2 regions of the Sedimentibacter sp. B4 genome follow, and region 2 is predicted to be linked to the other one. Evidence: riboswitches for the same ligand, from Rfam matches in the RefSeq annotation. Region 2 holds a riboswitch; the other holds the start of a gene.
The links. A riboswitch is a leader RNA that binds a small molecule or an ion and turns the genes downstream of it on or off. The one in region 2 is predicted to bind nickel and cobalt.

Region 1: it holds a riboswitch for nickel and cobalt, as region 2 does, so the genes downstream of both, abc-f (ribosomal protection-like ABC-F family protein) here and BN358_RS09855 (cation-translocating P-type ATPase) in region 2, are expected to answer to the same signal.

Annotation. Positions count from the first base shown of each region.
Region 1 covers NZ_CANG01000937.1:69,527-86,397, forward strand. Annotated here, with positions in the region: gene BN358_RS25720 (peptidoglycan-binding protein) at 1-6,086, opposite strand, end outside; gene groL (chaperonin GroEL) at 6,469-8,097, opposite strand; gene groES (co-chaperone GroES) at 8,118-8,399, opposite strand; gene fba (class II fructose-1,6-bisphosphate aldolase) at 8,752-9,681, shown strand; gene BN358_RS17130 (cation diffusion facilitator family transporter) at 9,760-10,956, opposite strand; gene abc-f (ribosomal protection-like ABC-F family protein) at 10,967-12,880, opposite strand; NiCo riboswitch at 12,973-13,050, opposite strand; gene BN358_RS17140 (hypothetical protein) at 13,163-14,236, opposite strand; gene sigI (RNA polymerase sigma-I factor) at 14,233-14,949, opposite strand; gene BN358_RS17150 (hypothetical protein) at 15,124-15,363, opposite strand; gene BN358_RS17155 (DNA polymerase IV) at 15,374-16,612, opposite strand; gene BN358_RS17160 (type III pantothenate kinase) at 16,795-16,871, opposite strand, start outside.
Region 2 covers NZ_CANG01000046.1:116,056-132,926, reverse strand. Annotated here, with positions in the region: gene BN358_RS09885 (RidA family protein) at 1-4, shown strand, start outside; gene BN358_RS09880 (nitroreductase family protein) at 54-782, shown strand; gene BN358_RS09875 (nitroreductase family protein) at 823-1,662, shown strand; gene BN358_RS09870 (hypothetical protein) at 1,710-2,288, shown strand; gene BN358_RS09865 (CD3073 family putative ECF transporter S component) at 2,522-3,079, shown strand; gene BN358_RS09860 (CD3072 family TudS-related putative desulfidase) at 3,080-3,574, shown strand; NiCo riboswitch at 3,807-3,901, shown strand; gene BN358_RS09855 (cation-translocating P-type ATPase) at 4,013-6,553, shown strand; gene BN358_RS28470 (hypothetical protein) at 6,629-6,694, opposite strand; gene BN358_RS09850 (ferritin-like domain-containing protein) at 7,065-7,478, shown strand; gene BN358_RS09845 (lipopolysaccharide biosynthesis protein) at 7,675-9,060, opposite strand; gene pgsB (poly-gamma-glutamate synthase PgsB) at 9,216-10,301, shown strand; gene pgsC (poly-gamma-glutamate biosynthesis protein PgsC) at 10,298-10,726, shown strand; gene pgsW (poly-gamma-glutamate system protein) at 10,751-11,806, shown strand; gene BN358_RS09825 (dipeptidase) at 12,042-13,880, shown strand; gene BN358_RS09820 (DUF6305 family protein) at 13,975-14,616, shown strand; gene BN358_RS09815 (C4-dicarboxylate ABC transporter) at 14,681-16,009, shown strand; gene BN358_RS26010 (hypothetical protein) at 16,012-16,185, shown strand; gene BN358_RS09805 (hypothetical protein) at 16,199-16,871, shown strand, end outside.

The DNA.
Region 1 (16,871 bases), on a different contig from region 2:
AACATTTCGATATCTGTGTCGGTAACTTTTGGATGTTCATTGTAAACACTGCGCATGATGCCATGTTCTGGTGCTTTAGTATCTGGGGCTTCCGGCGTCCAGATATATCCGTAGGCATCAAATAATCCTAAGACATGTCCAAATTCATGTGCATTAACCATAGCTACGTTATCTACACCACCTTTTTTAGGTTCTCTGTATCCTTCCCATCCTAACGGTATCTCATAGCTTGTCGTCCACTCTGTCGACCACCAAGCAGCCCCTAATGCTAATCCTCTTCCTTCTTTGCTAATATTTAGCTTTATATCTGCTTCTGATTTTCTGAGAGTCCTAGTTGGGGAAACTTTTATTGAAACATTCCCAGAAACACCTTGAATGCTGATATTTCCTTTACCCCAATATTTCAAACCATCTACTACGCGTTTTACATAATTGTTATATGTGGTCTCATCAACCGGTTTTTCACATTTAGTATAAACAATGTGGTATCCTCCTTGACGATATATTTTTCTTTCTTTTGTTACATCCTCAGAAATATAAATTTTAGGTGCATAATTTATTACTATATCATTTCCAGATACCACAATATTAAGCGTATTTGTTCCCTTACGTCCTGTCCAAAATTCTTCTTCAAGTGTTTTATTTATGCTGAACCCCATCTTTTCCCATGTTTTTCTGTCAACATTTCCTGTTTCTTTGAGTCCGTTATTTTTCTGAAACGCTTTAACTGCTATATCTGTACTACTTGTATAATGATTAAGATCGTCAATTGTAAAATGCGTATAATAACGTTCATATCCATTATCCAACAAATACTTATTTAACATAAATATATCTGTACCATATGCACGATCCTTAAGTACAGTACCAGTTAAAAATCTACCTGTAATATCAACATATACAACAGGATTATTCTCAACATACAGATACTGAACAAACTGTACAGGATTTTTCACATAATCTGTAATGTCATATTTACTTCCGTCTAAAATTGGATCAATTGAATCAAACCTTCTGTTTTGCGCATCATAGAACCTGGCTTTGGCATAGTACATACTAAGCACGCTGTCATAGTCATGTGTCGCATAACGCTTCACCATGTCAAGCTCTCGCTGTCCGCACTTCAGTACTGCATTGTGGGTGATTTCTCCCCATTCGTTGTAGTGAGTCCAGCTTTCTACTTTGCCGGTCATTGGACTTGTCAGATAGTCTGCCGTACCCAGGTAATCCATGTGGTAGTACAGCCTTATTTGGTTGACATTTTCAATTAGGTTGCCCGCGCTGGTATCTACGCCAGTGATGTTGACACTCAATCTGTCATTTCCGTAGACGTATCGGTATTCAAGACTGTTTAATTCATACTCCATCAGTGGTTCGAAGGTGTCGCTGGTGTAGTCCACAACAAACTGCTTTACAACCGTGGATGTCTTGTTAAGCTCAGGGCTGGCTGCTACTACCTCCGGAGCAAGCTTATCCTTTTTGTCCTTCTTGCCTGTCTGTGAGTCTACAACGACCTCTCCCGCTACCATGTTTGTCAGAGCAGATACGTCATGGTAGCCGTAGGCATTCTTTTTAATGACCCATGTATTTTCAACAAGGGCTCCTAAACCATTATAAAGGTATGCGCTGCTTTCTCCCAGCTCATTTACGCCAAGAGCCATTTTGTTTGTCTCGTCGTAGGTATACTCTCCGGTGACGGAAATCTTACTGTTCTTGGTGTAGGTTTCCTGAATGAGGTTACCGCGCCTGTTGTAGGTAAAATCGCTCTGGGACATCCATCCGTCTTCGGTCTTTTTGGTAATCTGGTTCAGATTATTAAATTTGTAGTCTATGGACTTATTTCCAAGCTCGGTTTCATAAGTCAGGTTACCCAAAGAATCATACTGATATGTTCGTGTCTTGTTGCCGTAGTTCTCGTGTGCTGATGTTATGCGGTGCAATGCGTCATATGTGTAGGTGTTTTCAACTGTTGCCTCTCCTGTACCATTTCCACGCATGTATTCATATGTCATATTGCCGCAGTAATCGTAGGTATAGGCATGCTTCTGCTGCTTCATGTCATTGTTTGATGGGTCTGTATCAGTTACCTTCAAAAGCTGGCCTACGGAGTCGTACTGATAATCTTCAACCCAGCCGTGTGGGTATTCCATCTTAGAAATACGGTTCATGCCATCGTAGGTATAGCGGGTTGTACGTCCATCGGTTTCTGTTACTGACTTCAAGTTGCCCAAAAGGTCATAAGTCTTGGCAGCAGTGGTGTTGTCAGGATACTTGACTAAGGTCTGGTTGCCTGTTTCGTCGTAGTTGTATTCAACAACCTTTCCTTTTGTGTCGGTAGTCCTGGTAATGCGGTTTAATAAATCAACCTCGAAGGATGTCCTGCCTACCCAGTCGTTCATTTCCACCAGATCTCCTACCTTATTGTATCGGTAGGATACCTCTTTTCCTCCATTATAGTTGATAGAGGTAATCATATCAAGACCATTATAGGCATATGCAGTCACTTTTCCGTCGGCGTCTGTCTTTGTTTTAAGATTTCCGTTACCGTCGTATACATAGGTTGTAACTGATCCCAGTGCATTTACTTCCTTTGTCACAAGTCCTCTGCCGTCAAACTCGTACAAAGTGATTTCCCATTCGTTCACATTGTCCTGTGTATCTATGTGGTGCATTGATGTCTTTATTAAATTGTTCATTGAATCATATTCAAACAAGGCGCTGTTTCCCATAGCATCTATTGTTTCAATAATATTTCCGTTAGCGTCAAGTATATATCTAGTCTTATGACCGCCCTTGTCAGTACTGCTTATTATCTTTCCTTCTCCGTTATATTCAAATGTCTCTGTTTTTCCGTCAGGAGTAGTGATGGAAATGAGGCGGTCTAAGGCATCGTATACATAAGTGGTAGAGCCATCAACTGTTGTCTTCTTAACCATGTTGTGTCTGCCGTCGTACTCATAGGATACGGTATAACCTTCGGCATTAGTTTCAGTCGCCACATCACCACGGTCAGTGTAAGTATAAGAAGTCACGCCTCCACGTGCATCTGTAACGGTGAGGACACGGTCCATTTCATCATAGGTGTATAGGGTTGCATTGCCCAGTGCATCTGTCATTTTAACTATTTTGCCACAATCGTCATAAATATAATGTGTTTGTGCACCTTCTTCGTTGATGACCTTGATGAGACGTCCGTCTGCATCGTAGGTCTTGGAGGATACTCCGCCTTCAGCATCTGTTTTGCTCACCAATCGGTCAAGTCCGTCATAGGTATAGTAGGTTGTGTTTCCGTTACCATCGGTCTCAGAAAGTTTATTTCCATTACCGTCATAAGTGAAGCTGTAAGTATAGCCAGCAGCATCCACGTATGAAATAAGCCTGTCAGCTGCATCATATGTGTACGAGATGCTGTGTCCGTCTGCTTGGATGATTTTCACAACATTGCCATTACCATCATATTCGGTGGTTGTTACGGCACCCTTTGGGTCTGTTATTGATGCAACACGTCCCAGCACGTCGTAAGTGTATGTGGTTGTAGCTCCGTCGGTGTTTGTTTCGGAAATCAGGTTTCCGTCTCTGTCGTAAACCAAGCTGCTTTCACCGCCAAGGGCATTGGTGGTCTTGATCAGATTGCCCACTTTGTCATATTCGAACATAGTGGTGTAGCCTCTGGCGTTTTTCAATTCTGTCATGCGGTTGTTGGAATCGTAGGTGTATGTTACGACATAGCCTTCTTCATCGGTAACGGTAATGTTGTTGCCATTTGAATCGAAGGTATATGCAACACTGGTGCCGTCTTTGTTTGTCATGCCTATGAGCTGACCCTTTGCATCGTAGAAGAATGTAACTACATGACCCATTGGATCGGTAGTGCTTGAGATACGGTCCATAGAATCATAGGTATTGGCTGCGCTTAGCCCCAGCGGTGTAATCTCAGTTAGTCGATTACCGTCTTGGTCATAGGTATATCGAGTAATTCCTCCCATTGGGTCTGTGCAGGAAGTCATATTGCCGTCTGCATCATAAGTGTATTCACGCACGTTGCCGTTTCTGTCTGTGTCTTTAATTAGCTGTCCTAATGCGTCATAGGACTGTGATGAAGTATATCCCAGAGGGTCGATGGCTCCCGTTGTATTTCCTTCGGCATCATAATCATAGGTACGAAGATTTCCGTTCCAGTCTGTTGAAGAAATTAACCTGTCAAGGCTGTCATACCTATAAGTGTAGGATTTACCGTCTGCATTGATTATCTCGGTGATATTTCCGTTTTTATCATATACTGTCCTTGATGTGTTGCCTTCGGGAGTCGTGGTTTCTGATAGTCTTCCCATCAGGTCGTATGAATATTGTGTTGTATTTCCTTCTGCATCGGTTATTGAGGAAATTTCATTATTTTTAGTATATGTGTATGTTGTAACATATCCCATTGAATCTGTTCTTGTAAGAACATTGCCCATAGCATCATAGGCCTGGGATGTGATTCCTCCGTTTGGATCTGTGGTTGAAAGAATTCGGCGATTGCTGTCATATGTATATGTAGTAACACCGCCTAATTCGTCAGTAATGCTTGTGATAGCCCCGTTGGAGTCATAGCTGTAGCTTACAACTCTTCCGTCTGCATGTGTAACAGAGGTAAGCCTTCCAAGTTCATCATAGCTGTTGTTTGTAACAAAGCCTCTTGAGTTGGTTATACCTGTATTGTTATACCTGTTGTCATAGATATATGATTCAGTGTTTCCGGCTGGTGATGTGATACTTTCAAGATTTCCAACGCTGTCGTAAACGTAAGTGGTTTTACTGTTTAGTGCATTTGTAGAACTGGTCAGACTGTTGTTTGCATCATATATATACGTGGTTATGCTTCCGTTTCTGTCACGTTCTGAAATCAGGTTGCCGTTGGCATCATAATTACGAATGGTGCTCTGATTCATTGCATCTATCACCTTGGTCTGATTACCGACACCGTCATAGTAATATTTTGTCTCATTGCCGTTGGCATCAATATTGGACATTGTTCTTTGCATACTGTCGTAACCATTGTCAATCACACCACCCATAGGATCGGTAGTAGTCAAAAGATTTCCGTTGGCATCGTATGTGTAACGCCATGTGGCACCAACTGCATTGGTCATTGATGTCATACGTCCACCTGCGTCGTAGGTATACATGGTCGCTGCACCGTTGGCATTTGTTGTAATATTAAGGTTACCGTCTGTATCATATTCATAGGTTGTAACATTGCCTAAAGGATCGGTGATGGAAGTAATATTACTCATAGCGTCGTATGTATATGCTGTTATATTACCCATCCAATCGCTCTCTGTAAGATTAAAGCCGTTTCCGTCAACGGTGTATTCTTTTACGTTACCTGAAGGGTCAGTTACTTTCACTAATTTTCCTGCTGATGTATACTCGTAGTATGTTGTTGCTCCGTCAGGCAGTTTCTGTGAAAGGATTCGCCCTATTTCATCATAGGTGTAGTTTGTGGTGTTGCCTAAGGCATCTGTGGCGCTAGTACGGTTTCCTGCTTCATCATAATTATAAGTTGTGATGTTACCCAGGGCATCCGTTGATGAAATAAGGTTGTTGTTTTCATCATATTCAAAATATTTTATATTGCCGTTTCCGTCCGTTACGGAGCTTATGTTGCCGTTAGTATCGTATTTGTAGGTAGTTTGTGCTCCCTCGCCGTCAGTGTATCTTATGAGCTGGTTATTCACATTATAGCTGAATTTCTCCAGGCTTCCGTCAGGATATTTTATTTCACTTATGTTTCCTCTGTCATCGTGTTGGTATGTTGTTTTGTTCCCGTTTTTATCGGTTTCCGACACTCTCTGGTGAAGCTCGTTATATTCTATGAGTTTTGTTCCGTAACTGTCTGTTTCTTCTATGATTCTTCCCAGCTCGTCGTATATGATGTACAGCTCATAGCCATTGTCTCTCGTTACGGTATTTTTTCTTGCCAGAATGTCGTATGTGAAACATGCTGTTCCCTGTTCTTTCACATATTGAGTTATGACTCTTGCCTGGTCGTCATATGTGTTTTCAATGTACTTTGTTCCGTTGAAATCTGTTATGCTTGTCATGTATCCTTCGGGTGTGTATGCGTATATGAGGCTGTCTCCGTCAGGGTTCATGCTTTTTTCAAGGTTATCTCCGTCATAGGTGTATGTAATTGTCCTTCCCGTGCTATCTGTTACTGCTGAAATGTGATCACCGCTCCATGTAAATATGAATTCTCCTGCAGGGTTTGTTACTGTTGACAGCTTATCTCCGGTATATGTGAATGTATATGATTCGCCATTTAAGTTCTCTATTTTCTTGATGTTTCCGTCACTGTTAAAGCTGTAGGCTGTTCCGTCCTAAATAATTTCAGTTCTCTATAACAGTCATAAAAAAACCGTCCAGCTAAAGCTGGACGGTTTTATCACTTAGTCAACATATTCAATACTATAACTTAAATTGTTATTACATCATTCCCGGCATTCCGCCACCCATTGGAGGCATTGCTGGTTCATCTTTTTTTGGTTCGTCAGCTACAGCTGCTTCTGTTGTCAACAGCATTGAAGCTACGCTTGCTGCATTTTGAAGAGCTGATCTTGTAACTTTAGTTGGGTCAACTATACCAGCTTCAATCATGTTTACATATTTTTCGTTCAAAGCGTCAAAGCCGATTCCTTTAGCGCTGTTTTTGATTTTTTCAACAATTACGCTTCCTTCAAGGCCAGCATTTGCTGCAATTTGTCTAACCGGTTCTTCCAGGGCTTTTTCAATTATTTTTGCACCTGTTTTAGCGTCTCCTGTCAAGCCTGCTGCAACTTCAGAAACAACTTTAGTTGTAGCCAGAAGAGCAACGCCTCCTCCTGATACAAGGCCTTCTTCAACAGCTGCTCTTGTAGCATTCAAAGCATCTTCAATTCTCAATTTCTTGTCTTTCATTTCAGTTTCTGTTGCTGCACCTACATTGATAACTGCAACGCCGCCTGTTAATTTAGCAAGTCTTTCCTGAAGTTTTTCTCTGTCAAATTCAGAAGTTGATTCTTCATATTGAGATTTGATTTGTTTTGCTCTTTCAGCGATTTCTTCCTGTGAGCCTGCTCCGTGAACTATTATTGTGTTTTCCTTATCTATTTTAACTGTTGCTGCATTACCAAGCATGTCAATAGTTGTGTCTTTTAGTTCATATCCTAATTCTTCAGTTATTACCTGGCCGCCTGTAAGAATTGCAATGTCTCTTAACATTTCTTTTCTTCTGTCGCCAAATCCAGGTGCTTTTACTGCAACACAGTTAAATGTTCCTCTTAACTTGTTGAGTATTAGTGTTGTAAGTGCTTCACCTTCAATGTCTTCAGCTATGATTACAAGTGATCTGCCTGACTGAACTATTTGTTCCAATATAGGAAGAATTTCCTGTATGTTGGAGATTTTCTTGTCAGTTATAAGAATGTATGGATTATCCATAACTGCTTCCATTTTTTCTGTGTTTGTAACCATGTATGCTGATAAGTATCCTCTGTCGAACTGCATACCTTCAACTACTGTAAGGTCAGTTCCCATAGTCTTGGATTCTTCAACAGTGATAACGCCGTCTTTTCCAACTTTGTCCATAGCCTCAGAAATCAATTTTCCTATTTCTTCGTCTCCGGCTGAAATTGAAGCAATTTGAGCGATTTCTTCTGAAGTTTCAACTTTCTTTGTTGTGCTTTTAAGTTCAGCTACTGCTGCTTCCACTGCTGCCTGAATTCCTCTTTTAAGTATCATAGGGTTAGCGCCTGCTGCAACGTTCTTCAAACCTTCTCTTATAATAGCCTGAGCAAGAAGAGTTGCTGTAGTAGTACCATCACCTGCAACGTCATTTGTCTTTGTTGCAACTTCTTTTACCAGCTGAGCTCCCATGTTTTCAAACGGATCAGCAAGTTCGATTTCTCTTGCTATTGTAACACCGTCATTTGTAATAACAGGTGAACCGAATGATTTTTGAAGAACTACGTTTCTTCCTTTAGGTCCTAATGTTACTTTTACTGTATCTGCTAAAGCATTTACGCCTCTTTCCATTGAACGGCGTGCATCTTCGTCAAATTTTATTATTTTTGCCATTTTCCATACCTCTCCTTATATTATTCTATAACTGCTAAAACATCAGATAATTTGATTATTATCAATTCTTCTCCGTCAACTTTAACTTCAGTTCCCGCAAATTTGGAGAAAATTACTTTGTCTCCAACCTTTATTTCATCTTTTTTCTTTTCATCAGCTGTGATTCCTGCTCCTACAGCAAGAACTTCTGCTACTTGTGGTTTTTCTTTTGCAGTTCCTGGCAGCACGATGCCGCTTTTAGTTTTTTCTTCTGCTTCTACCATTTTAATTACTACTCTTTCGCCTAATGGTTTAACTGTCATAATTTGTTCCTCCTATTTTATTTAATGTAATTATTTATCCATTTGATTGTTAGCACTCAATGTCGTAGAGTGCTAACACTTACAATCTATATAATAACCAATTGTTGTTTCGTTATCAAGTGCCATTTAGCATAATTTTCGATTATTAAACTAATTTAAAGAGATTATTAACATTATTTCTTTAGATTGCTTTAATTTTCTTAATATTTCTCATTTTATGTTCATTTTGGATTTTGTTCACAATATTTAAATAAAATTTACAAAATAGTTGATGTTTTTTACCCTTGACTATAGTATAATTTGAATATATAGTATAACACATTTCAATTATTAATATTTAGGAGGAAATAAAATGTCTCTTGTAACATCAAAGGAAATGTTCAAAAAAGCTTATGAAGGCCATTATGCTGTTGGAGCCTTCAATGTAAATAATATGGAAATTATTCAGGGTATTGTGGATGCCGCTAAACAGGAAAATGCACCAGTGATTCTCCAGGTTTCCGCAGGAGCCAGGAAGTATGCAAATCCAATTTATTTAAGAAAGCTGGTTGAGGCAGCAATAGAAGACTCAGGAATAGACATTTGCCTTCACTTAGACCACGGCGAAGATTTTGAAATATGCAAGCAGTGTGTTGATGACGGATTTACATCTGTTATGATTGACGGTTCAAAATATTCTTTTGAAGAAAATATAGCATTGACTAAAAAAGTCGTTGAATATGCTCACAGCAAAGGTGTTGTTGTTGAAGCAGAACTTGGAAAGCTGGCAGGTGTTGAAGATGCTGTAAAGGTAAACGCAAAAGATGCCACATATACAGACCCTGACCAGGCAAGGGAATTTGTTGAGAGAACAGGTGTTGACTCTCTTGCTATTGCCATAGGCACAAGCCACGGAGCTTACAAGTTCAAGGGAGACCCAAGCCTTGACTTTGCAAGACTTGAAACTATTGAAAAACTTCTGCCGAACTTCCCGTTAGTTCTTCACGGTTCATCATCAGTTCCAAAAGAATTTGTTGATCTTTGCAACAAATTCGGCGGTGCGATTCCTGGAGCTGCAGGAGTGCCTGAAGAAATGCTGAGACGTGCTTCACAGATGGGAGTTTGCAAAATAAACATAGATACTGACTTAAGACTTGCCATGACAGCATGCATAAGACAAGTGCTTGTTGAAAATCCTGCAGAGTTTGACCCTAGAAAGTACTTAGGACCAGGAAGAGTTGCAATTAAAGACATGGTAGCTCACAAAATGAGAGACGTACTTGGCTGCAGCGGAAAAAGATAAGATATAGAACATAAAGAGAGTTGAGCCTGAGCTCAACTCTTGTTTTGTAAATTCAAGTATTATATTTCCTTGTCAATATCATTTCAAATATGGATTGTTCATGTATGTAGAAACGTAATTTTTATCTATGGTCACTACTGCAAAATATCTTTCATTTTCTTTCTTCACTGCCTTTTCAATAATTTTAACCAGCTCAGAAGGCTGCATATCGTAATCCACAGGAATCAGCACATCAAATATTAAATTTGTGTGAGTTTCTCCCTTAACAACCCTGAAATCGTGCATGGTGAGCTTTTCATCTATTGCTCTGATTATTTTACCCGTGCTGCACCTAAGTTTGTTAATTTCAGGATCATTTGTTATTATGGGGTCCAGATGTATTACAAGGTTGACGTCGCATTCCTTTGAAATGTCTCTTTCAATGTTGTCAATGAGGTCATGGGACTTGAGTATATCTTCCTTTGCATCAACTTCTGCATGCACTGTTGCAAAATACCTGTTGGGTCCGTAATTGTGAACCACCAGGTCATGTATGTTCAAAATTCCTTCATAAGACAATATTTTTTTCTCAAGCATGCTTATAAGCTCAACATCAGGCATTTCTCCAAGGAGAGGATCTAATATGTCCTTTAATATTCCTATCCCTGAATACAAAATGAACAAAGCAACTAAAATCCCCATGTATCCGTCTATTTCGAAGCCTGTAAACAATGATATCAGTGCAGATGCAAGAACTGCCGATGTGGCAAAGACGTCATTTCTTGAATCCATGGATGCTGCCTTTATTGTTGTTGAATTTATTTTTACTCCAACATTAAAATAAAATCTGCTGAGCCAAAGTTTCCCTGCTACTGAAATGAAAAGAACAATAATCATGGCAAGGGAATATATTGTTTTTTCAGGATTGAGAATTTTGTTGAAGGACGACTTTAAAAGTTCTATTCCAACTAATAGAATTACAATACCTAGTACAAGCCCCGTAAGATACTCTATTCTGGCGTGCCCGAAGGGGTGATCCTTGTCTGCTGGCTTGCCGGATATTTTAAATCCAATGAGGGATATTACATTTGAACCTGCATCTGACAGATTGTTCACGCCGTCTGCCATTACAGAGATGCTGTTGAAAATTGTTCCTACAGCAATTTTACTAAGGCTCAACAAAACATTGACGACAATTCCAACTATGCTGCTTACAGTTCCATACGTCTGCCTCACGCCTGAGTCCTTTACATTGTAATAATCCTTTATAAACTTTCTAATAATATAATCAGTCATTGTTTCTCCTTTACTGATATAGTTCCAGTTCCAAATACAAATTTTCTATTTTTTCTTTGAGTTTTACATATTCATCATATTTATTATTATATTCATTTAAATCCCATTCAGCAGAACTTGTGTTAAGTATTTTTTCAAGCTCTATGATTTTGTTTTCTGTGTCAAGAATATTGTTTTCAAGCTTCGCCAAATCCCTTTTTGCTTTTTCTGCAGCTCTTGTCTCTTCCTTTTTCTTCTGATAAACTTCCTTGTTTTTAGAAACTGTCTTTTCTTCCTTTACTTCAGCAGACTGCTTTAATTCTGCAATTCTTTGCTTTTCATTTTTGTAGCTTTCATAATCAAAATCATAAATTTTAAATTTTTTGTTTTCAATTTCTCCTATGCATGTTGCAATTTTATCCACAAAGTATCTGTCGTGGGACACAAAAAGTATTGTGCCTTCATAATTTATGAGGTTTTCCTCCAGCACTTCCCTTGATTCAATATCAAGGTGGTTTGTGGGTTCATCAAGGACAAGTGTGTTTACATTTTCATAAATGAGCATGCCTAACTTAAGCCTTGATTTTTCGCCACCTGATAATGTGCTTATATGCTTGTAGACATCTTCTCCTGCAAACATGATTTTAGCCAGCTCCTTGCGTGCTTCGCTTATGGAAATCCCATAATGATATGAAAAATAATCAACAATTGAAACATCTTCCCTGTCGAAAGAAACTTCCTGAGGAAGATATCCAATCTTAACATTTGAGCCTATTTTTACGCTTCCTGCATCGCTTTTTATTTCATCCAGTATTATTTTAAGCATGGTGGATTTTCCAGTTCCGTTTTCTCCCAAAATGCAGAGGCTGTCTTTGTAAAACAATGTGAAGCTCAAATCTTCAAATAATTTCTTCAAATCAAAAGATTTTTCTAGGTTTTCAACCTTTATTACTTCTCTGCCGGTTCTTGACACATTGTCTATGTGAAAATCTGCAGTTTTTTTGTCAACTATAGGTTTGTTTATTTTTTCTATTTTTTCAAGCCTTTTTTCAAGTTCCTTCGCTCTTTTGTACATTTTGTCGGAATCACGCATTTCTCCCCATATGCGGTATCTTTGAATCTGATCTTCCATTTTCTTAATCTTTTTCTGCTGGCTTTCATATTCCTTCATTGCCTGCAAAAAACGCAGTTCTTTTTCAGCCACATACTTTGAATAGTTCCCGTTGTAAATCTGTACACCGTCTGGTTCAAGCTCTATTATTTTGTTTACAACCCTGTCAAGAAAATATCTGTCATGGGAAACTATTACAATGGTTCCCTGATACAAATTCAAATATTCTTCAAGCCACTCAACGCTTTTTATATCCAGATGGTTTGATGGTTCATCAAGAAGAAGCAGTTCCGGCTCTTCAAGAAGAATTTTACCGAGAATTACCCTTGTTTTTTCTCCACCGCTCAGCAAATTAAACTTTCTGTTTTGAAGTTCTTCCGATATTTCAAGACCCTTAAGTATTTTGCTCAATTTTTCTTTCACGCTGTATCCGCCGGCTATTTCATAGCAATCATGGAGATTGCCGTATTTTTTTATGGCTGTTTCAAGCTCTTCACCTTTAAGAATATCAAATGTCTTTTCAATTTCTTCCATTTGAGTTTTTATTTCTTCTGTATTTTTAAAGGCTTCTTTCAAAACATCCAACACTGTGTTATCATCATCATAATTTGGTATTTGTTCAAGGTATCCTATGGTTAATCCTTTTCTTTTGTTGACCTGGCCTTCCTGGAAACTTTCTTTGCCTGCCATTATCTTCATCAACGTTGTTTTTCCTGTACCATTTCGGCCTATTAAGGCAATTTTGTCCTTTGTCTTTACATCAAATGTTACATTTTCAAATATTTTATCCACACCATACATTTTTGATAAATTGCTTATTCCTAATTCAATCATTATATTCCCTCTATTTTTTAATCATATGTTAACTTTTTCACTTATGTCCGAAAAATTGGGTTAGAACATACAAAAATACCCGTGGAACATACTACCGTCCCACAGGTATAACCTGCTGCCATTGGCCCAGCCCCATGAACAATGTCCATCGCCTGCTCAGTTTGTACTGTATTTGCGTAAAATTACGTTGCAGTGCAAAAAGATTTATTTAAATAATAATACTATATGTAAAAAAAATTGTCAAGAAAATGAAAAAAAGCCTCCGAAGAGGCCTTAAACGCTTTAGTTTTTCTTGCCGCCAGAATTTCCGTTATTGCTGTTTCCATTTCCGTGATTGCCATTTGCTTTGCTTTCAGTTTCAACTTCAACGGATTTTTCCGTGTCTTTATCTTTATTTTTTGCTTCTTTCTCGTAATTCTTTGTAGCATCCATTATTTCTTTTACAGGTTTGTCAAGCCATTCTTCCTTGTCAAAATCTTCAGGATTTCCTGAAGCTTCTGCAAGTTTGTCAACAAGGTTCATCTTTCCTGGTGTAACACCTTTTTCCTTTGCTTCATCAACTTTCTGCTGGCTGACTTTTACAACCTCGACTTCAACGCCTGTTTCATCTCCGTCTTCTATATCTTCATCTTCATTTTTATCCGATGCATTCTTTTCTTCCTTGACTTTGTCTTTGTTTTCAGACTTATCTTTGTTTTTATCTTGAGAATCGTCCAAAGCTACGCTGTTTTTATCCTCTGGTTTTTTAGAATCATCAGACTTTTCAATTTCTTCAAAGTCATTGTTTTCAGCCTCCAAAGCTTCCGTTGCTCCCTTTGAAACTTCTATAGAATCTTTTTCCTTATTCTTGCCCACTTCTTCATTAACAGCTGTTTTTAAAGCAACTGCCAGGTTATTGGTTTTTTCTTCGCTCTTGCTTGAAGCAGCAACTACTACTCCGCCATCTTCGCCTTCAGTAATGTATCCCTGATTTTTAAGCTCTGTTAAAACATTTCTTACAGCATCTTTTATTTCTTTATTTTTTAATCCGTCAATATTTATTTCTTTAATCATTTCCTCTGCATCACCATTTACAGCCTTAACCTCTAATACACGGTCAAAACGGTTTATAGAAAATTCAAAAGAAGGATTGACATCAAGACTTACATAGGAGTACGGAGTCATGTACGCCCATGCCGGAGTGACAAACAAAAGCATTGCAGCAGCTGCTGTTAAAGCCCACTTAGCATAACTGTTGTTTGACATTGATATTTCTTGTCCAATTTTATAATTCCTGTTTTTTACCTGCGATATGCGGCCATCTTCAGACAGAACGGCTGCATTGCTGCCTTTGATTTCTACAATTACTGCTTTCATTTTTCTAACTCCTCGCGAATATATCGCATATAACTTGCAAGATATGGAAAATCCCCCGACATAATTTCCACTGCAGCTACTATATATTTTCGATGACGTTCCAACAATTTACGGGGTACTTTTGTATTTTTTTCAATTAAATTCAACGGCAACTGCCTTTTTACTTTCATTTCGCTTATCAATATGGGATTTTTTAACATATATGCCACAACTTTGCCGCAAGCCCTCTTGGTCTTGTCGGCTTTTGGCGAACATTCAGCCAAATCCATGAAGGAAAATCCATAGGCTGAAAAAATTTCATTGACCAGATATATCTCAAGCTTTGCTGAATTTTCGTCCGTAGCTGCCACCTTTTGGGCTATTTCAGCCTGCATTGAATAATCTTCCTCTTCATCCGTCTCAGAACCGAACATAGACGGATTTACCGAAATTTCTGGAGCATATCTCGACTTGCTCCGGATGAAGTCAATAATGCGCCTTCTTATTACAAGTTCTGCGAAGTTTAAAAAACTGCCTTTCTCAGCAGAATAATTTTTTACAGCTTCTGTAAAAGCTGCCAATGCAATGGACCATTCATCATCACTTCTTGAGACATAGATACGGGCTGCCGAAGATGCACACTTCAATATGAAATTCTCGTATTGCTTAATTAATTTGTTCATGGAATCTTCGTTTGTTTTGGCGCTTACTGCCAATTCATCTAACTCGCTCACTTTTCTCACCTCAAAGTTACAATTACGCATTATTATATCATCTAATCCTTTTTATTACAACGAGATATTGTCATATTTTAAAACTAGAGGAGTAGTGGTATTGTGTTTAATATAAAAAATCCTGATTTAATCAGGATTTAGACTATTGACAAATCACGACGCTGTCATCAGGATTTATTTTTTAAACAAATACCAGATTTTGCTGTCAACTTCATATTTAAGTTCAAAAATATCTTTTCCGTTGTGGAGGCAAACAAAGACTATTCTTGTGTTTCCAACAATACTTTCTTCGTATGTCTTCATTATTTTTTCAATTTTCACGACCTTGTCTTCAAGCCTGAATTTCACAGGTTCTATTTTGCCGTCGGTGTTGAAAATGACCATTACTTTTATGGGTTCATTTAAAATTTTCATATTATCACCTTTACAAGATACTTCCCATACCAGGATATTCGTCGTCGGGGTATCCTCCCAAAATCGGACTTAAGTCACTGTTGGCAAATACTCCTCTGATCACAGCTTCATCCCCATACTTAACCCTTATTTTATCCACAGCCTTATCAAGAATTTCATTTTTTATGCTCAGTTCATCCTGAAAAATATTTGTTTGTTTTATATGAGAAAACTCAAGGTCTGAAACAGAAACACCAAGCTGCCTTATAGGCCTTCTGTCCCAAAGTTCGTCAAACAGGCTGCATATGTTCTGATAAATGTCCCTTGTGCAGTCAGTGAAATACATGAGTTTCCTTTGCTTTGCTTCGTATCCGAAATCCTTGTCTTTTATGCTCACGCTCACAACCCTGCAGTTCATGTTTGCTTCCCTTAATCTTAAGGCCGTCATTTCCGTGAGACTTAAGAGTATGGCATGTGCAGTTTCACGGTTGTCTACATTGAATTTTAAGGTGCTGGAGTTCCCTACGCTTTTAATTGGAGATTTTTCTTTGAAAACAGAATCATCCCTTCCCCAGGCATAGTTGTAAATCATTCTTCCGTGAGATTTAAGCATTGTTGATATGAAATTGTAATCAGAAGCAGCAAGATCTCCTATTGTGTAAATTCCCCATCTGTTAAGCTTAGGCTTTGTTCTTCTCCCAACCATGAACAAATCTTCAACAGGGAGAACCCAAAGCTTTTCTTTTATTTCATCAGGAAAAATTGTGTGGCATTTATCAGGTTTTTCAAGGTCTCCTGCCTGCTTGGCAAGCAGCTTGTTCTCCGATACTCCTATATTGACAGTGTATCCGAACTTTTCCTTTACTCCGTCCTTTATTTTATAAGCAAGCTCTGCTGCTTCTTCTCTTTTTAAATCTGTAAATTTCAGGAAGCATTCGTCTATGCTAAACACCTGCACATCGGGAGTAAATTTCATTAAATATTCTCTAAGTGCCTTGCTGGCCCTCACGTATACTCTGTAATTAGGCGGTACAACCAATAAATTTGGACACAGCTGCCTTGCTTCCATCAGAGACATTCCTGTCTGTATTTTGAATTTTTTGGCCGGAGTTGATTTAGCCAGAACAATTCCATGGCGGTTTTGTTCATTCCCCCCAATGACCGAAGGAACCGTGCGAATATCCCTGTCTATTCCCATTTGCTGTTCATAGGCTGCAGTCCAGCTTAAAAAAGCTGAATTGACGTCTATATGCATTATAATCTGCCCCACATTTCCACCTCCTTAATCTTTTCAAAAGCTGTAGTTTCCAAACATTTATTTTTTACCGAACGTTTGTTCTATTATTATATCACAGTTTTTTAATTTTAAAAGAGTTTTTTTATTACAAAAAAACAAACAGATTTGATAGCTCAAATCTGTTTGTTCCTTAATTCTTCATTCTTAATTCTTAATTATTTGACGTTTTTGTCGTGAATTATTTTCAGTCCTTTAAACAAAAGCTGCGGGTCATAAAGGTCTATAACATCTG
Region 2 (16,871 bases):
ATAAAAATATTCAATAATTATTAACAATTGGCATATAAAATTTCGGAGGGAAAATGAACGAAGTTATAAAACTATTAAAATCTCACACTTCAATCAGAAAGTTCAATAAAGAAAAAATAACAGATGAACAAATTAAGCATATTCTAGAAGCTGCTATGCAGGGAGCAACTGCAGGAAATATGATGGCCTACAGTATTATTAAAATCAGTTCAAAAGAAACATTGTCAAAGCTTGCAAAAAGCTGTGATGACCAGCCATTTATAGCCGATGCGGACTTAGCACTTTTGTTCGTTGCGGACAGCCACAAATGGCATAGATTATATGAACAAAGAAATATTATTGATGATTTTCCGGATTATAAAGGACCATGCATAAGTGATTTCATGCTTGGAGTAGAGGATGCAATGATCGCTGCTCAAAATGCTGTTATTGCTGCTGAAAGTCTAAGTATAGGAACCTGCTACATAGGGGATATTATTGAAAATTATGAATATCACAAGGAGCTTTTTAATCTTCCCAAGTACACAATGCCCATAGCTTTAGTAGTAATGGGAAACTATGACACAAAGCCGCAAATAAGAGATAGATTTGATAAATCATGTATAGTGTTTGATGAATTGTATCCAACAATAACAGAAGAATTCATCAATAGCATGTTTTCAAAGGAAGAATTAAAGGATAATGATTTTGCTAAGAGGTTTTACAAAAGAAAAATGGATGCACCATTTTTTAAGGAAATGATAAGGTCAATAAAACTTTACCTTAATGAATGGAATGCTTGAGAGAAGTTGTTTTGAAAATTATTCAAGGGGTGATTAAATTATGAGAAGCATTGATTGGGAAAGTGCTATAAACACACGAAGGTCTACGAGAAGTTTTCATAATATAAATGTAGAGACTGAAAAGATGAACATGATTAATAGTTTTATCAGTGATATGAATATGCCCTTTGAGCACAATGTAAAAGTAAAAAAATTTAAAGCAAAATATGACAAGAAGCTTTATACTGTTTATAACGCACCTCCTGACAATCTGGCATTTATGTCTAAAACTGATGTTTACTCAATTTCTGCAGCAGGATTTGTTGGTGAAGTTGTAATTTTATACGCTACGAGCATCGGGATTTCAACATGCTGGTATGGACATTACGCTTTGGCTGAATTGGAAAGTGTTATGCCTCACTTAGGCCAATATAAAAATTTTCAGAATCCGAAATGGGGATATGGTAAAGATGAAGTTGAAGGCGAAAGAACAATCTGCATAACTCCTCTTGGATACGGAAAACAAGACGGTGTCAGGTTATTTGACAGAATACAAGAAAATCTAATAAGCTATAAACGAAAACCCATAGAAAATTTCCTGGATGGTGACATAAAAGAAGATGAACTTTCACCGGAGATTTTATATGCTTTAGAACTTGCACGGAAGGCTCCGTCAGCCGCTAACACCCAACACTGGCGTTTCTTAATTTCGTCTGACCAAAAAACAATTTCCATATATATGCCAGTCGGTTACAAACACATAAAATGGGAACACCCAGATGTTGATATAGGAATTTGTGCCAGCCACTTTTGGCTTGGGCTTTTAATGAAGAATATAAACTGCACGGTTTCACTCACTGTAGAAGATGGTCGAGCAGTCTGGAGATTTCAGATTGAATAAGCTAATGGAAGTATTATAAGCAATTATAAAATTTTCAGGAGGAGAAAATGAATTATCATAGAGCTGAGTTAAAAGATATTCCCGGTATCATAATGCTGGAGAAAAAATATCACAAAAATTCAATCAGTGAAGAGGATAAAACTGATGGATTCATTGGAACCTTTTTTTCAGAGAATAAGCTGAAGAGATTAATAGATGAAGAAAAAAGTCTGGCTGTTGCTTGCGATGGGGACAAAGTGATTGGCTTTGCAGGGGCTGTATCTTGGCAGTTTTTGAAAACATGGCCAGTATTCTATCCCATGATTGATGACTTACCTAATATTAAGTATAAGGACAGAGTGCTGTCAATAGACAATTCATATCAGTATGGACCTGCCTGTATTGATAAAGATTACAGAGGAACTGAGGTATTGCCTAATTTGTTTGAATGTTCAAGGCACTTGATGAAAGACAGGTACCCAATTTTAGTAACTTATGTAGATCAAAATAATCAAAGGTCATTTCAAGCTCATTCAAGGAAGCTGGGGCTTGATGTAGTTAAGCAATTTGAATTCCACGGCAATAAGCTTTTCGTTCTTTGCTGCGATACATCCAGGAAAACACCCGGGTCTAAAGGCATACAATAAACAATTGTTGAAATACTATATTACGACCGTTGAGTAATCAACGGTTTTTGTAGTTTTTAAAGCACTAATTTTATGAGAAAACAGACGATTTTTCATATATTAACCTTAAATGTCACTTGTTATAATATATTTTTATAATTGACAGTTAATATATGAAAAACATGAAATTGACTTGAAATGAGCTGTCATGATAATCTGAATATGCAAGAAATTTAACAAACAAGGAGAGAGTCATGAACAGAAATAATTCAAATTTTAAACTGGTTTTTTCAGCATTAGCAATTGCAATCAATATTGTATTAGGAACTGTAATAGGATTATTGAACATACCATTGTTGTTTCTTGATACAGTGGGAACAATTTTCTCGGCTGTATTATTCGGACCTTGGTACGGAGCAGTAGTTGGAGGATTAACCAACGTAATTCAGGGTATATTGACAAATCCGAAAGATATTCCATTTGCATTGGTTAATATTGCAGTAGGTATTATAGTGGGATTAATAGCAAGAAAATGGAAATTTAATTTTAAAACATCTATTTTTACAGGGCTAATTTTGTCTGTGGTTGCTCCTCTCATAGGCACTCCAATCGCCACATATGTGTATGGAGGTATTACTGGAGACGTCAACGACGTGTTTTTTACATGGCTGGTTCAATCCGGACAATCTATTTTTACTGCAGCATTCATACCTAGAATAACAAGCAATATTGTTGATAAAATTACAAGCTGCATATTTGTTTCTTTATTAATAAGCAAATTACCTGCAAAATATACCCAAGGAAACAATTAAATGGAAAGAAGCAAACGTGTTATACTGGTTTCTCATTGCATATTAAATCAGAATACAGTTGTATATCCCTTGGCAAGAGCCAAAGGTGCGTATAAAGACATAGTGATGGAATTAATTAAAAATGATATAGGAATCCATCAGCTTCCATGTCCTGAATACAGATTTTTAGGATTAAAAAGAGAACCTATGACAAAAGCGCAATACAATACTGAAGATTTCAGAAACATTAATAAAAGCATTGCAGTTGATACAGTAAATATTATAAAGGAATACATAAATAATGGTTACGAAGTTTTAGGAGTCATAGGCATTAATGAAAGTCCCACATGCAGCATCAATGGAGATAAGGGAATATTAATGGAAGAGCTCATAAACATGTTAAATGACGAGAATATCAAGATAAGTTATATGGACGTTCCAACTGATTATCACGATGGTAAAAAAGGCAAGAAGTTTATTGAAGAGATAAAAGGATTGGTATCAAATCTTCTTTAGCAATCAGTGGTTTATAATGTTTAATAAAATTTAAATGCATGGTATCTTGTGCCGTGCATTTATTTTTGTCAATTAGAAATATCTGCATAAGTGCAGAGATTAAATGGCTCGCTGGAATTAAATAAATTAAACATATCAGTGTAAGAAAAGTGTACGAGTTCATAAGCGTAACTTGACTTAATTTGCTGCATATATTATTATACAAATATCTCTTTGCACTGCATATAAATCTACGGTACAAACTGAACAGACGATAAACCCTAAAGGGTTTGTGGGGTCGGGCTGGAAACAGCAACAGATAGAATTTTAAACATCTGTGGGACAGTAAAATGTTTCATGGGTGTTTTTTTATACTTATTTGAAACATAGAAATTTGGATTTGCAATGCCATTGAGCTATCTTAACTATGCTAACAAGCAATTATGGAGGTAACTTATTATGACAGATCAAAAAAACTCAACACTACAAGGCTTGACAAGTGAAGAAGCCAAGAAGCTGCAGGAACAGTTTGGTAAAAATGTACTTGCAACTGAAGAAAAACAAAGCTTTATCAGCAAGGTATTACACATTATTGCAGAACCAATGTTTTTATTGTTAATTGTTGCATCAATTATTTACTTTATTTTAGGAGAACCTCGTGATGGGATGATTATGCTGATTTTTGTTGTAGGAATAATCAGCATAGAAATAATACAGGAATGGAAAACAGACAAAACATTAAATGCTCTCAAGGATTTGTCGGCCCCTCATGCAACAGTAATTAGAGACGGTATAGAACAGACAATCTTAAGTGAGAATTTAGTTCCTAATGATTTGCTGATGATCAGTGAAGGAGTTAAAATACCAGCGGATGGGGAAATTATTAAAGCAAGCGACCTTTGTGTTGATGAATCCTCTCTTACGGGAGAATCCGCAGGTGTATGGAAGGTAACTACAGAAAAAGCGGACAAAAGCAATGATGATTACTGGCGTAAAGATTACTGCTATGCTGGAACATTGGTTACTCAGGGAAGTGCAACAATTAAAGTTGAAAAAATTGGTGCTGCAACAGAGTATGGAAAAATCGGTTCTGATGTAGCAGCTGCTCCGGACAGACCTACTCCATTGGAAAAACAAACAGGCATAATTGTAAAGACATGTGCAATAATTGCAGGCATCTTGTTTTTGCTTGTTACTGCAATCACTTTTTTCAACATTCCTGACCATGTTTTTTCAGATAGAATTATTGAAAGTATTTTATCAGGCATAACTTTAGCTATGGCCATGATACCTGAAGAATTTCCTGTGATTTTGACGGTTTTTCTTTCTATGGGTGCATGGAGACTTGCAAAAAAACAATCCCTTGTTCATAGACTATCTTCTGTTGAGACACTGGGCGCTGTATCAGTTTTGTGTGTTGATAAGACTGGAACAATTACTATGAACATGATGGCAGTTAAAGATACCTGGGCTATAAACGGCGATACTGATAATCTGTGTGAAGTTATGGGGCTTGGCTGTGAAGTAGAAGCTTATGATCCGATGGAAAAAGCAATGCTTGCACATTGCAGAAAGCTTGGCATTTTTCAAGACCATCTGTTTGGCGGTGAACTCATTACTGAATATGCCTTTTCAAATGAAAATAAGATGATGGGGCATGTATGGCGACATGAGGGTGAGATTGTTATTGCAGTAAAAGGTTCGCCAGAAAGTGTATTGACAATATGCAGTTTGTCATGTGAACAGGTTCAGAAAATAGAGAAGAAAATAACTGAGATGTCGAAAGAAGGATTGCGGGTAATAGCCGTTGGCTTAATGAATCCAGAGAGTGAATCACATATTCCTGAGGATATTACTGGCTGTAATTTAAACTTCTTAGGTTTGATTGGGCTTGCAGATCCTCCAAGAGAATCAGTTAAAGAAGACATTAAGAAGTGCCTTGAAGCAGGCGTTAGAGTTGTCATGATTACAGGAGACAATGGGATCACGGCAAGTTCTATTGCAAGGCAAATAGGAATGGTTAACAGCGACAAAATCATCACAGGTGAAGAATTAAGCAACATGAGTGATAATGAGCTTGTAGAGCGAGTCAAGGATGCAAACATTTTTTCAAGAGTGTTGCCGGAACATAAAATGCGTATAGTAAAAGCATTTAAGGAAAATGATAAGATTGTTGCCATGACAGGTGATGGTGTTAACGATGCTCCTGCTCTCAAATATGCGGATATTGGAATTGCAATGGGCAAGCGCGGTTCTGAGGTTGCAAGGGAAGCTGCAGATTTGATTTTGATGGATGATAATTTCTCGACCATAGTTAATACTATTGAAGATGGAAGGAGAATTTACGATAATATCAAAAAAGCAATAGGATATGTGTTTTCAATTCACATTCCAATTGCATTTGCTTCGCTGCTTGCACCATTTTTAAACATCAGCCCTGCAAGTTTATTATTGTTGCCGGTGCATGTGGTACTTTTAGAGCTAATTATTGACCCGACCTGTTCAATTGTTTTGGAACGCCAGCCTGCTGAAAGCAATATAATGAAACGAAGACCCAGAAATCCAAAAGAAAAAATTCTTACTGCCGAAATATTGACTAAAAGCATTATCCAAGGACTGGCTATTTTTGCAGCTTCGTTTATTACCTATTTTGAACTTCTCAGGCAAAGTCCAGAAAATGCGCCATTGGCAAGAGCCATGGGACTTAGCACAATAATGATTGCAAATTTGTTTTTAGTTCAAGTGAACAGTTCAAATTATGATTATGTATTTATAACTATGAAGTATCTTGTCAAGGACAAGGTAATGTGGGCAGCTGTAGTATGTACGTTTATGGGACTCCTGATTATGCTGTATTCACCTCTTAACAGCATTTTAAGTCTCGCGCCTTTATCTTTGAGGCAATTTATCACAGCTGTAGGAATTGCAGCAATATCAGTTTTATGGTATGAAATTGCAAAATTTATAAAAATAAGAATTGGTAATAGAGCTAACAGTTAATATTAAGTTCAATACTTTTTAATAAATTATAGTCTTAGAGTCAGTCAATATATTTAATATAATAAAAATGTGGAATTAGTTTTCCACATTTTTATTGTTTAAATCTTCATATGTAATCATAGTTGTTAAAGTGTCTCCCAACTGAGTAAAAAAGCAGCAACCAAAGGAAGTTCATCTTTAGAGCAACTGTTAGAAATAAAACATGCAATTGCAGTAACAGTAGCAGCAAATTCGCATGATTGCATATTAACACCCCCCACTAATAATATTATCAGGAAATAAATATGTGCATGTTTCCTAATTTAATTAAACATTCAATGATAATTAAGAAAACTACATTAATAAGAATTTTATGCACAATTAAAATTAAAGTGTGTACATACACTAACTAAATATTTAAACATATGTTATTATGATGACAATAATCCGAGGTGATAATATGTATAATTATAATAATGTACCTTATTCAGACCAATATATGCAATGTTCCTCATATGGAATGGATTTTACCATGCCGGCCCTGAATACTGCACTTAATTTAATGAGGGAAGCAGTGCAGGGAGAGAGAGAAGATGAACTTAAATATAATTATTTAATTGAAGCTGCTCCTACTCAGGAAGAAAAAGATATAATTACTTCAATCAGAGATGATGAAAGGTTGCACAGGCAATGGTATAGGGAAATTTACAGGTATTATACTAATGAAGAAATCAACAGTACCAATAACGAAGGATTCATGGAACCGCAGTCATACATGGAGGGTATAAAAAGTTCAATTTTTGGGGAGCTTTCAGCCATGGAAAAATACCGCATCATAAGAGAGGGGCTACCTAGCAGATTTTTTAGAGATATAGTATTTAGAATACTGACAGATGAAATGAAACATGCAACTAAATACAACTATATTCTTAGCATAAACGGCTAAATGTAGTTGTTTAAGACACTTAATCACAAATATAATTTTAATAGTAACGCAAAAGAGACTTATCATTGAACCGCTTCATCTGATTATATTTTCCTTCATCAGGCGGTGCTCAATTTTAAGTCGTTTTTTTAATGGCATCAATTTTTCACAGGATATATTTACAAGCTAGGTCAAGTTTTATCCTTGCATAATTTTTCTATATAATTAATTTTTTAATGTTCATTAAAATGTCTTTTAAGTTAACAGCAAAGATTAAAACAAATAAAAATATTTCAATCAATATCCAATGAGGTGCTTCAAAAATCATAATAATGCTTTGTATCAACAGTATAAACGTATTAAATAACAGTTTTTTATTGCTGCAGTTTATTTTTATGAATTTTCTGGTGTTGAGAGCTCTTAGCACAAACACGGCAGCATAGCTTAAAAATGTTGCAAAACCAGCACCATTTACACCAAATTTCGGTATAAGAATTAAGTTTAGCATAATGTTGACCAAGGCACCAATAAATGTTGTTATAAGTGATAAGTTGCTTTTCTTTTCTACAAAATATATGCTGCCTAAAAATGTAGCCAAGCATGAATAAGAAGTTGCCATAACTAAAAACGGTACATAGCTCCAGGAAGCGTAAAAAGCATCAGAAACCAATATTTTTGTAATGGCTTTTACTGATAAAATCAAGACAGATGCAGAAATAAAAATCAGGGATGAATATGATTTAAAAACATTTGTAAAGAACTTTTCGCGATATTGCGCATCCTTTTCTGAAACTGCTGATAACTGCCATGCTTCTGAAAAAATGCTGGACAATAATGTTACAACTGTAGGAATTTTGTAAGAGATTGCATAAAGTCCATTTGCTTCAGCACCAAGCATGTAAGCTACAATAAATCTATCAGATACATTTGTAACCCACCAAAAAATAGTTGATGGAATCAGCGGTATTGAGTATTTAAGCATGTTTATTGGTGTAGATTTTTTCTTTTGTTTAAACTTTATAAATTTATACAACTTTGCAGTATAAAATAAAAAGACAACTGATAAAAAATCAGATGAAATAATCGCCAGAACATACCCGTTAATGCCGAGCTTTAATACTACAAGGTACAAAATGTTAAAAGAAATAGTTGTTATTGTGCTTAAAACACCTTCAAAGGCATACAGCCTCACTAGTTTTCTTGCTCTTATAAATTGTGAACATAATGTGCGAAGAGATGACATTAATACAAAAATATATATAAGTGCAGTATAATCTGATACATATTTTATTTTGGACAGTAAAGGTTCTAACAATAAGAATATTAAGAAACCTCCCAAAATGGTAAATAAACCTGTTGAAAAAACGTCAGATGAGTTATTGCTTTTATCTAGTCCAAATCTTATTACACCATTTGCTATTCCCAGAGATACAATCGGAATTAGCAAATTTGATGTTTGAACAATAAGATCCACAACTCCATAATCAGTATTTGAAAGTACTCTTGTATATAATGGCAACAGCAAAAAAACTAATATTTTTGAACTAAAGGTGCTGATACCAAATATGAATGTATTATAAATAAGGTTTTTATATTTATTCACTGTTGTTCTCCTAAGATTAATGCCTGAAAAATCCTTTATTATGATACAGCATAAACATGATAATAGCAATATACAAAAAAAGCGCGCATGCGCTTTTTTTATGGAATAATATTTTAAAATGATACTATAATTATATCAATGAATGGAGGACAACCATGTTACAAATAGCCATATTTTTATCAATAACTTATATAATTTATCTGATCTATGAAAAAAAAGCAAATAATAAGTATCTGTCCACATTCAAATTTATCATACATGTTAATGGTATAAGAGGTAAAACCAGCGTATGCAGACTTATTGATGCTAATCTTAGGGGTGCAGGATTCAGAGTTTTTACCAAGACTACAGGAAGCACACCTATTTTTATAGATACAAATGGCAAGGAGCATCTTATAAGAAGAAAAGGTACGGCTAATATAAAAGAACAGCTTAAAATAATAAAGCTGGCTTATTCGGAAAATGCTGAAATACTTATTATTGAATGCATGGCAGTAAATCCTGAGCTGCAAAAAATTTCTCAGAAAGAAATAGTTAAAGGAAATCTGAATGTTATTACAAACGTTCGTTATGACCATATTTTTGATATGGGAGAAAGCCTGGACAAAATAGCAGAAAGTCTTTCCAATACTGTTCCTGAAAATGGAATGCTGTTTACATGTGATGAGAATTATTTTGAGTATTTCAGCAATATATGCAGTAAAAACAACTCTGTAGCAATTCTTTGCAGGACGGATGAATTTATAGAAAATGAAAACTTTGCAGTAGCATATGAAATTGGAAAGATATTTGGTATTAACAGGGAAAATTTCTTGGAAAATATTCAGTATTATAAAGAAGACTTCGGAGCACATAAGTTATATGATTTATCAGGCAATATAAAATTTCTGAATTTGTTCTCAGTAAATGACCCGCAGTCTACAATAAATATACTTAAGAAATATACAAACACAGAAGACATTACTTTCATATATAATAACAGGTTGGACAGGCCAGACAGACTTCTTTTGTTTTCAAGATATTTTTTTAATAGTCTGTGCTATAAGAGAATTATTATAATAGGTGAAAATAGAAGCTTTGCAATAAGACATCTCAGAAAAGAAGGTTTTTTGAATGTAACGGAACTTCCTGACTGGCAGAATATAATTAATATTAAAGATTCAAAAATGATTGTGGGAATAGGAAATATAAAAGGCAGCGCATATGAACTAATAAATTATCTGGAAGAGGATAACAAATGAATGAGCTGATTATTGTTTCATTGATTGTAAGTATTATATTTTCTGATGTCACAAACATAATACCCGGAGGAATAATAATACCGTTTTACTTTGTGCTGCATATTTATGATCCTGTTAAAATAGCTGCAACAGTACTTACTTCTATTTCATGTGTGTTTTTTATTAAATTTTTGTCAAGATATACCATACTTTATGGCAGAAGAAAGTTTGCTATGTACATAATCACTGGCATAATAATAAAAATAATATTTACATATATATACTTTGGCAATACATATATGTTTTATAACCTGTCAATTACTATAGGATATGTAGTGCCTGGAATTCTCGGAAGAGTTATGGAACGCCAGGGTATCATAAAAACACTTGGGAGTCTATCTATAGTGGTTCTAATAATTGCAATAGTACAAATATTGTTAATGTAGATAAAAGACCGAATGGAGATAATTATGAATAAAAAATGCTGTTTGCTCATTGCTTTGTTTATAATTCTATTATCTGGATTTTTAATTTTGGAAAATAGCAAGGTTACTGCGTATTCCGAAGATTATGAAATAAAATTAGAAGCTTCAAGACTTACAGCACAATGCTTTGAAAAAATAAAACAACTAAAAATTAAAAAGAATATAAACATTGATAAGTCTACAGATATTAACCATACAGGTATGATTGGACAGGATTTTTCTGAAATAACAACTACACTTGGTAATCTTGAAGCAAAAAGAACATCAACAAATCCAAATATGTCAGCAGTTATAGTCCATATGTTTAATGAACTTAGATTGCAGCCCAAAGACACGATTGCTGTAAACTTTTCAGGATCATTTCCGGCTCTTAATATTGCTGTCATGTGTGCAATTGAAAAAATGAACTTAGAACCTATTATTATATCATCAATCGGGTCATCTACTCACGGAGCTAATGATCCTGAATTAACATATCTTGATATGGAGAATTATTTGTACAACGAAGGTTTAATAACTAACCGCAGTGAATACTTCTCTATTGGAGGGATGTATGATATTGGCCAAGAAATGAATCCTGAAATAAGGGATAAAATTGTGAAAAGGCTTAGGAATTATAGCTATAAGCTTTTATATGATGATGATTTGATACATAATATCAATGCAAGGTATGATATATATAACAGTGTCAATGATGTAAAATGTTTTGTAAATGTTGGCGGCAATGATGCTTCATTTGGAGATAGCAATGTGATGGTTTATGTTGATGGAGGTATAATTACTGAACTGCCAAATAAGGATGATTCTACGGGTCTCATTCAGCTTTTCTTAAAAGACAGTAAACCTGCAATACATATATTAAATATAAAAAGTCTTGCTGCTAAGTATGGTCTTCCGGTTGATCCGCTGCCACTACCATCTGTAGGAGAAGGTGGTGTATATAACACTTATAAATATAATAAAATTCTAGCAACAGTACTTGTTGTTGCAGCGTTTATGTTATTGTATGAGATTTATTTTATAAATAAAAATAATGAATAATTATTGAACATTAATTGAACCACTTTGCTTTTATTGCATAGTGGTCTTTTTATTAAATATATCCAACATAAAAGACAACTAATTATATTTGATGTGAAAGGACATGTTATTTTTTAGTCATGCATACAATTTAGTATAGCATCTATTACTTAAGAAATAAAAAATGGTGATTTAATTAATAAACTGTTTTAGAATTTTTTGCTATTACAAATTTATTTTAGGAGGTTGTAAAAAAATGAAACGTATTAGAAAATGTTTTATTATGTTTATTGCAATCCTAATGGTTGTGTCAACTTTTACCTCAGCCTATGCTTGTACGTCTATGGGAGTAGGTAAGGATGCATCTGTTGATGGATCAGTTATGGTTACACACACCTGTGATGGATGGTATGATCACCGTATTCAAATCATACCAGGCGGAAAACACACTGCAGGTGAAATGGTTGAAATTTATCGAGATCCTTGTAATGATACAAGGCCAAACAAAGTTCCTGAAAAAGTTGGAGAAATTCCTCAGGTTGAAGAAACTTATTCTTATTTTCATATCGGTTACCCATTTATGAATGAAAAGCAGGTAATGATGGGAGAGTTCACCTGGAGCGGCAGAGAAGAAGTCAGCAGTCCTCAGGGTTTGATGGTTATTGCAAATCTCGAACAATTAGCCTTGGCACGTGCTGCAACTGCAAGAGAAGCAATTGAGGTTATGGGTGCTTTGGCAGAAGAGTATGGATACTGCGATGGAGGTGAAACTCTTATTGTTGGAGACAAAAACGAAGTTTGGGTTTTCGAAGTTTGTGGTGGCGGTATGTTATGGGAGCCAGGCAGCGGAAAACCAGGTGCTCACTGGGCTGCTCAAAGAATTCCGGATGATGAGATGTTTGTAGGTGCAAACCGTTCACGTATAGGAGTTATTGATTTTAACGATAAGGAAAACTTCATGTATTCAACTGACATTACACAGCTCTCAAAGGAAATGGGATGGTGGAGTGAAGGTGAAGATTTTAACTATGCTAAGTTGTTTAATCCAGAGCCATACGGAAGTCCTTTCTATGCTGCTCGTCGTGAATGGCGTGTTTTCAGCTTAGTTGCTCCATCACAAAAATTCCCTACTCTTGATAGATATGAACAATATCCATTTTCTGTTAAGCCTGATCAAAAGCTTGCAGTGAAGGATTTAATGGATATTTACAGCGATCACTATGAAGGTACTCCTTATGATTTAACTAAGGGCCTTGCTGCCGGACCTTTTGGCAATCCAACAAGGTGGGGTGTTAAGGGTGATCAGAAGCCAGGTACTATAGGAGAAGACCGTCATGACTGGGAGCGTGCAATAGCCCTATACAGATGCTCTTATAGTTTCGTTTCGCAGAGCCGCAGCTGGATGCCTGACCCTGTAGGAGGGTTATTATGGTTTGGTCAAGATTCTCCTGACACAACTGTTTATGTTCCTATGTATTGTGGGGTTACTGAAGTTCCAGAATCATGGTCGTCAGGATTAAGACATCAATTCGATCCTGACAGCGCATGGTGGGCATTTAACTTTGTAAACAACTGGGCTAACCTGCGCTGGGATGCCATGTACACAGAAATTCGCGAAAAGAAGGCTAGCTACGAAGATGTGTTCTTTGCAGATCAGAGTGAGATAGAGACTGAAGCTGCAGAGTTGTTTAGCAAGAATCCTTCTGAATCTGTCAGATATCTTACAAAATACACCAATGATGCTATGAACACAGTTGAAGATGGTTGGTGGGAATTTGCCTGGTACTTGGTAGGTAAATACTACGATGGTATGTCCATTAACGAAGATGGTTCTTCTACTACACTGGGTTATCCAATGGCATATCTTGAGGCTGTAGACTATGCATCAACAAGTGTTAATGACTATGCCATGACCCAAGGTGAAGTTCAGGAACCTGAGGCTGTTCCAGAAGAAGCTCCTGCACCGGCAGAACCTGCTGCAACTCCAGAGCCTCAGCAGCCAGAGAAAAATAACACGGCACTTGTAGTAATTCTTGTTGCCATTGTTATTGCAGCAGCATGGTTTGTAATTAGTAAAAAACGTAAAGTAGACTAACAATCTAGAAGTATAATACAATTAAATGACAACGGCTTGTTACCGATATGCGACAAGCCGCTTTCATGTTACTTTTAATTAAGGAGATGCAAAAATGAAAAAGCTAAATATTTTAATTACTATAACGGTACTTGCTGTAATGATTATGATGACATCATGCAGCAACAATACAACCGAACCTTCTGACAACACAGTAACTGAAAAACCATCAGCAGAGGAACCTGTATCTGAAGAACCTGCATCAGAACAGCTTAAATCTGACATTACTCTGGAAGGTCCTTTCATTGTCACTACATGTGGTCAAAGCCCAGGTGCTGTCATGATGAACATGGTTGCTGTTCAAGCCGGACTTTCGTCAGTAAATGACAACAACTTGAATGCAGATAGTCTTAAGGCTGATGAATATAAGACACTGATAGTTACAACCGGCACAAGTATGAAAGGTATGGGGGCAGCAGGTACAGATGTTAATGCTGAAATTGAAAGATGTGTTTCTGTCATTAATGCTGCTAAAGAAGCAGGGTTGACAATAGTAGGTGCCCACATAGAAGGAATGGCTCGTCGTACAGATAGTGCTGATGCAGCTTCAATTGAAGCTGTTATGGAGCTGGCTGATGTTATTCTGGTTATTGAAGAAAGTGACAGTGATGGTTTCTTTACAAAATATGCAGAAGATAACAACAAGCAGATTATAAAGGTTGAAAATACCCTTGCAATTTCTTCGGTCCTAAAATAGTATTTCTGTCTTGAAATATTATTAGTTACAAATAGATAATAGAAAGGAAGTATCTAAAGTGACAATGTTACAACATTCACTGCTAGTATTGGTCTCCATTGCAATTGTATTTGCCATAGCTAAAAAATTTAGGCTGTCAACTGAGATTTCCATGCTTACTGCAACTATAGCAGCAATTTTGGTACATGTTATACTACCTTCCGGTGAAGATCCGCGTTCTACACTTTCATTTTTAGAGCTGATCAGACACTTAGCTGAGGGTACGGTAACATATTTTGATGTTTGTTTAGTCTTCCTTACAGCCACATTTTTTATGACTCTTTATAAAGAATCTGGAGGTGTAGCATACATAGTCAGGCAGATTGTTAAAACATTCTTTGCTCACCGAATAATATGCTTGTTATTGTTAACATTTGTTATGCTTATTCCAGGGGCTATAACCGGGTCTGGTGCCACAACAGTTTTAACTGTTGGTGGACTTGTAGGTGCAGTATTGGCAGCAATGGGAATTTCAGAAGATAAAAGGGTTGCATTGATTTTTATTCTTGCTGCTATGAGTGCAGCATGCCCGCCTATAAACCTCTGGGCAATGATGGCCGCTGCAGGTGCTAATATGCCATTTGTTGGTTTTACAATCCCACTTGCTTTTTTATCTATTGCCGGTGCGCTCTTTGCCACATTTTATCTGGCAGGTCGAGGAAAGTTGGTTGATCTGGAAAAGACACTTGCAAAACTTCCTGAAGTGCCTGCAGGATGGAATGGAGTTCGAGTTATTATTCCTTTTATAGTCTTGATAGGCATTGTATTGGCAGGAAGAATTTTGCCTTCTAATTTTCCTGTTGTAGGATTACCATTAATATTCATGATTTCTGCCGGGACAGTTCTGCTTGTCAGTCCAAAAAGAATTAATGTATTTAATGTGGCAGTTACAACTGTGACAAATCTTAAAGGTCTTGTAGGAATCATGGTAGTAGTAGGCATGCTAAATCAAATTATGACTCTTACAGGAGCCCGTGGATTGCTTTCACTGGCAGTTGTTACACTGCCAATCACTGTACTGTTCGGAACATTATGGCTTATTCTTCCTGTTGCTGAAGGTGTTCTCCAATATGCTGTTGCACCATTGTTTGGTGTTCCGCTCATAATGCTTTTCAATATGTTAGGCTATGACCCTGTAATTGCTTTATCTACATGGGCAGTAATGCTTCCTTTAGGCGATTGCTTACCTCCTACTGCTGTTGTAGGAAGAGCAGCAGTGATGGAATTGGAGTACAAAGGTGGCTATTACAGGGATTTTGTTAAAACTGCTCTGGTCCCGATGTTCTTTATACTTGCGCTATGTACCATCACAATGATTTTTTGCAATGAGTTCGGCGCAATTATTGGAGGTTAATTATGAGTACACTTCAAGCAATTAATTCAATAATAACTGTAGCATGCTATCTAAGCAGTGCATTTTTTCTGGCTGCTATTGTCAAGGTTTTTATCAAGACACGAAACATACAGGATGCAATTTTGTACAGCATAATAATGATTCCGTTTGTATTGCGTATTTTGCGCCTTAAGTAAAGGAGATTTGATTATGAAAAATATTAAATTTATAAAGGTGCTTATCATTGTTGTTGTATTTTGTGTCATTGGCATATCTGGATGGCTGTTTAGAGAGCATCGTACATTTAAGGAACCCGTTGTAGTAAGCGAAAATGTTACACATGTAAAGAAGCTCAGCGACTATTCTGATGTTGTAAAGGGCACAGTCAATGATTGTAATGTATACATATTTGACAGCGGAGTTAAAGGCGGCACAATGCTCATGTTTGGCGGTTCTCACCCTGAAGAGCCTGCAACAAATATGTCGGCGCAGATTTTCACGGAAAACCTGAATGTGACTCAAGGCAAGATAATTATAATTAATAGGATAAATACAAGCGCATCCACATGTACGCGTATGGGTGAAGCGTATCCTCGTTTTTATCATGTGAATACTCCTTGGGGTGAAAAGACATGGAGATATGGGGACAGAACTGCAAATCCTCTTGATTCTTGGCCTGACCCTGAAGTCTATATACATTATCCCAGCGGTCAAAACCTGGCCTATGTGGATATTCGCAATATCAATCGTAATTGGCCCGGCAAGGCTGACGGTTTGTTAACTGAACGTACAGCTTATGCTGTAATGAAACTTATTGAGGCTGAAGGTGTTGATATGACACTTGACTTTCATGAAGCTGAGCTTGAATATCCGGTTGAGAACA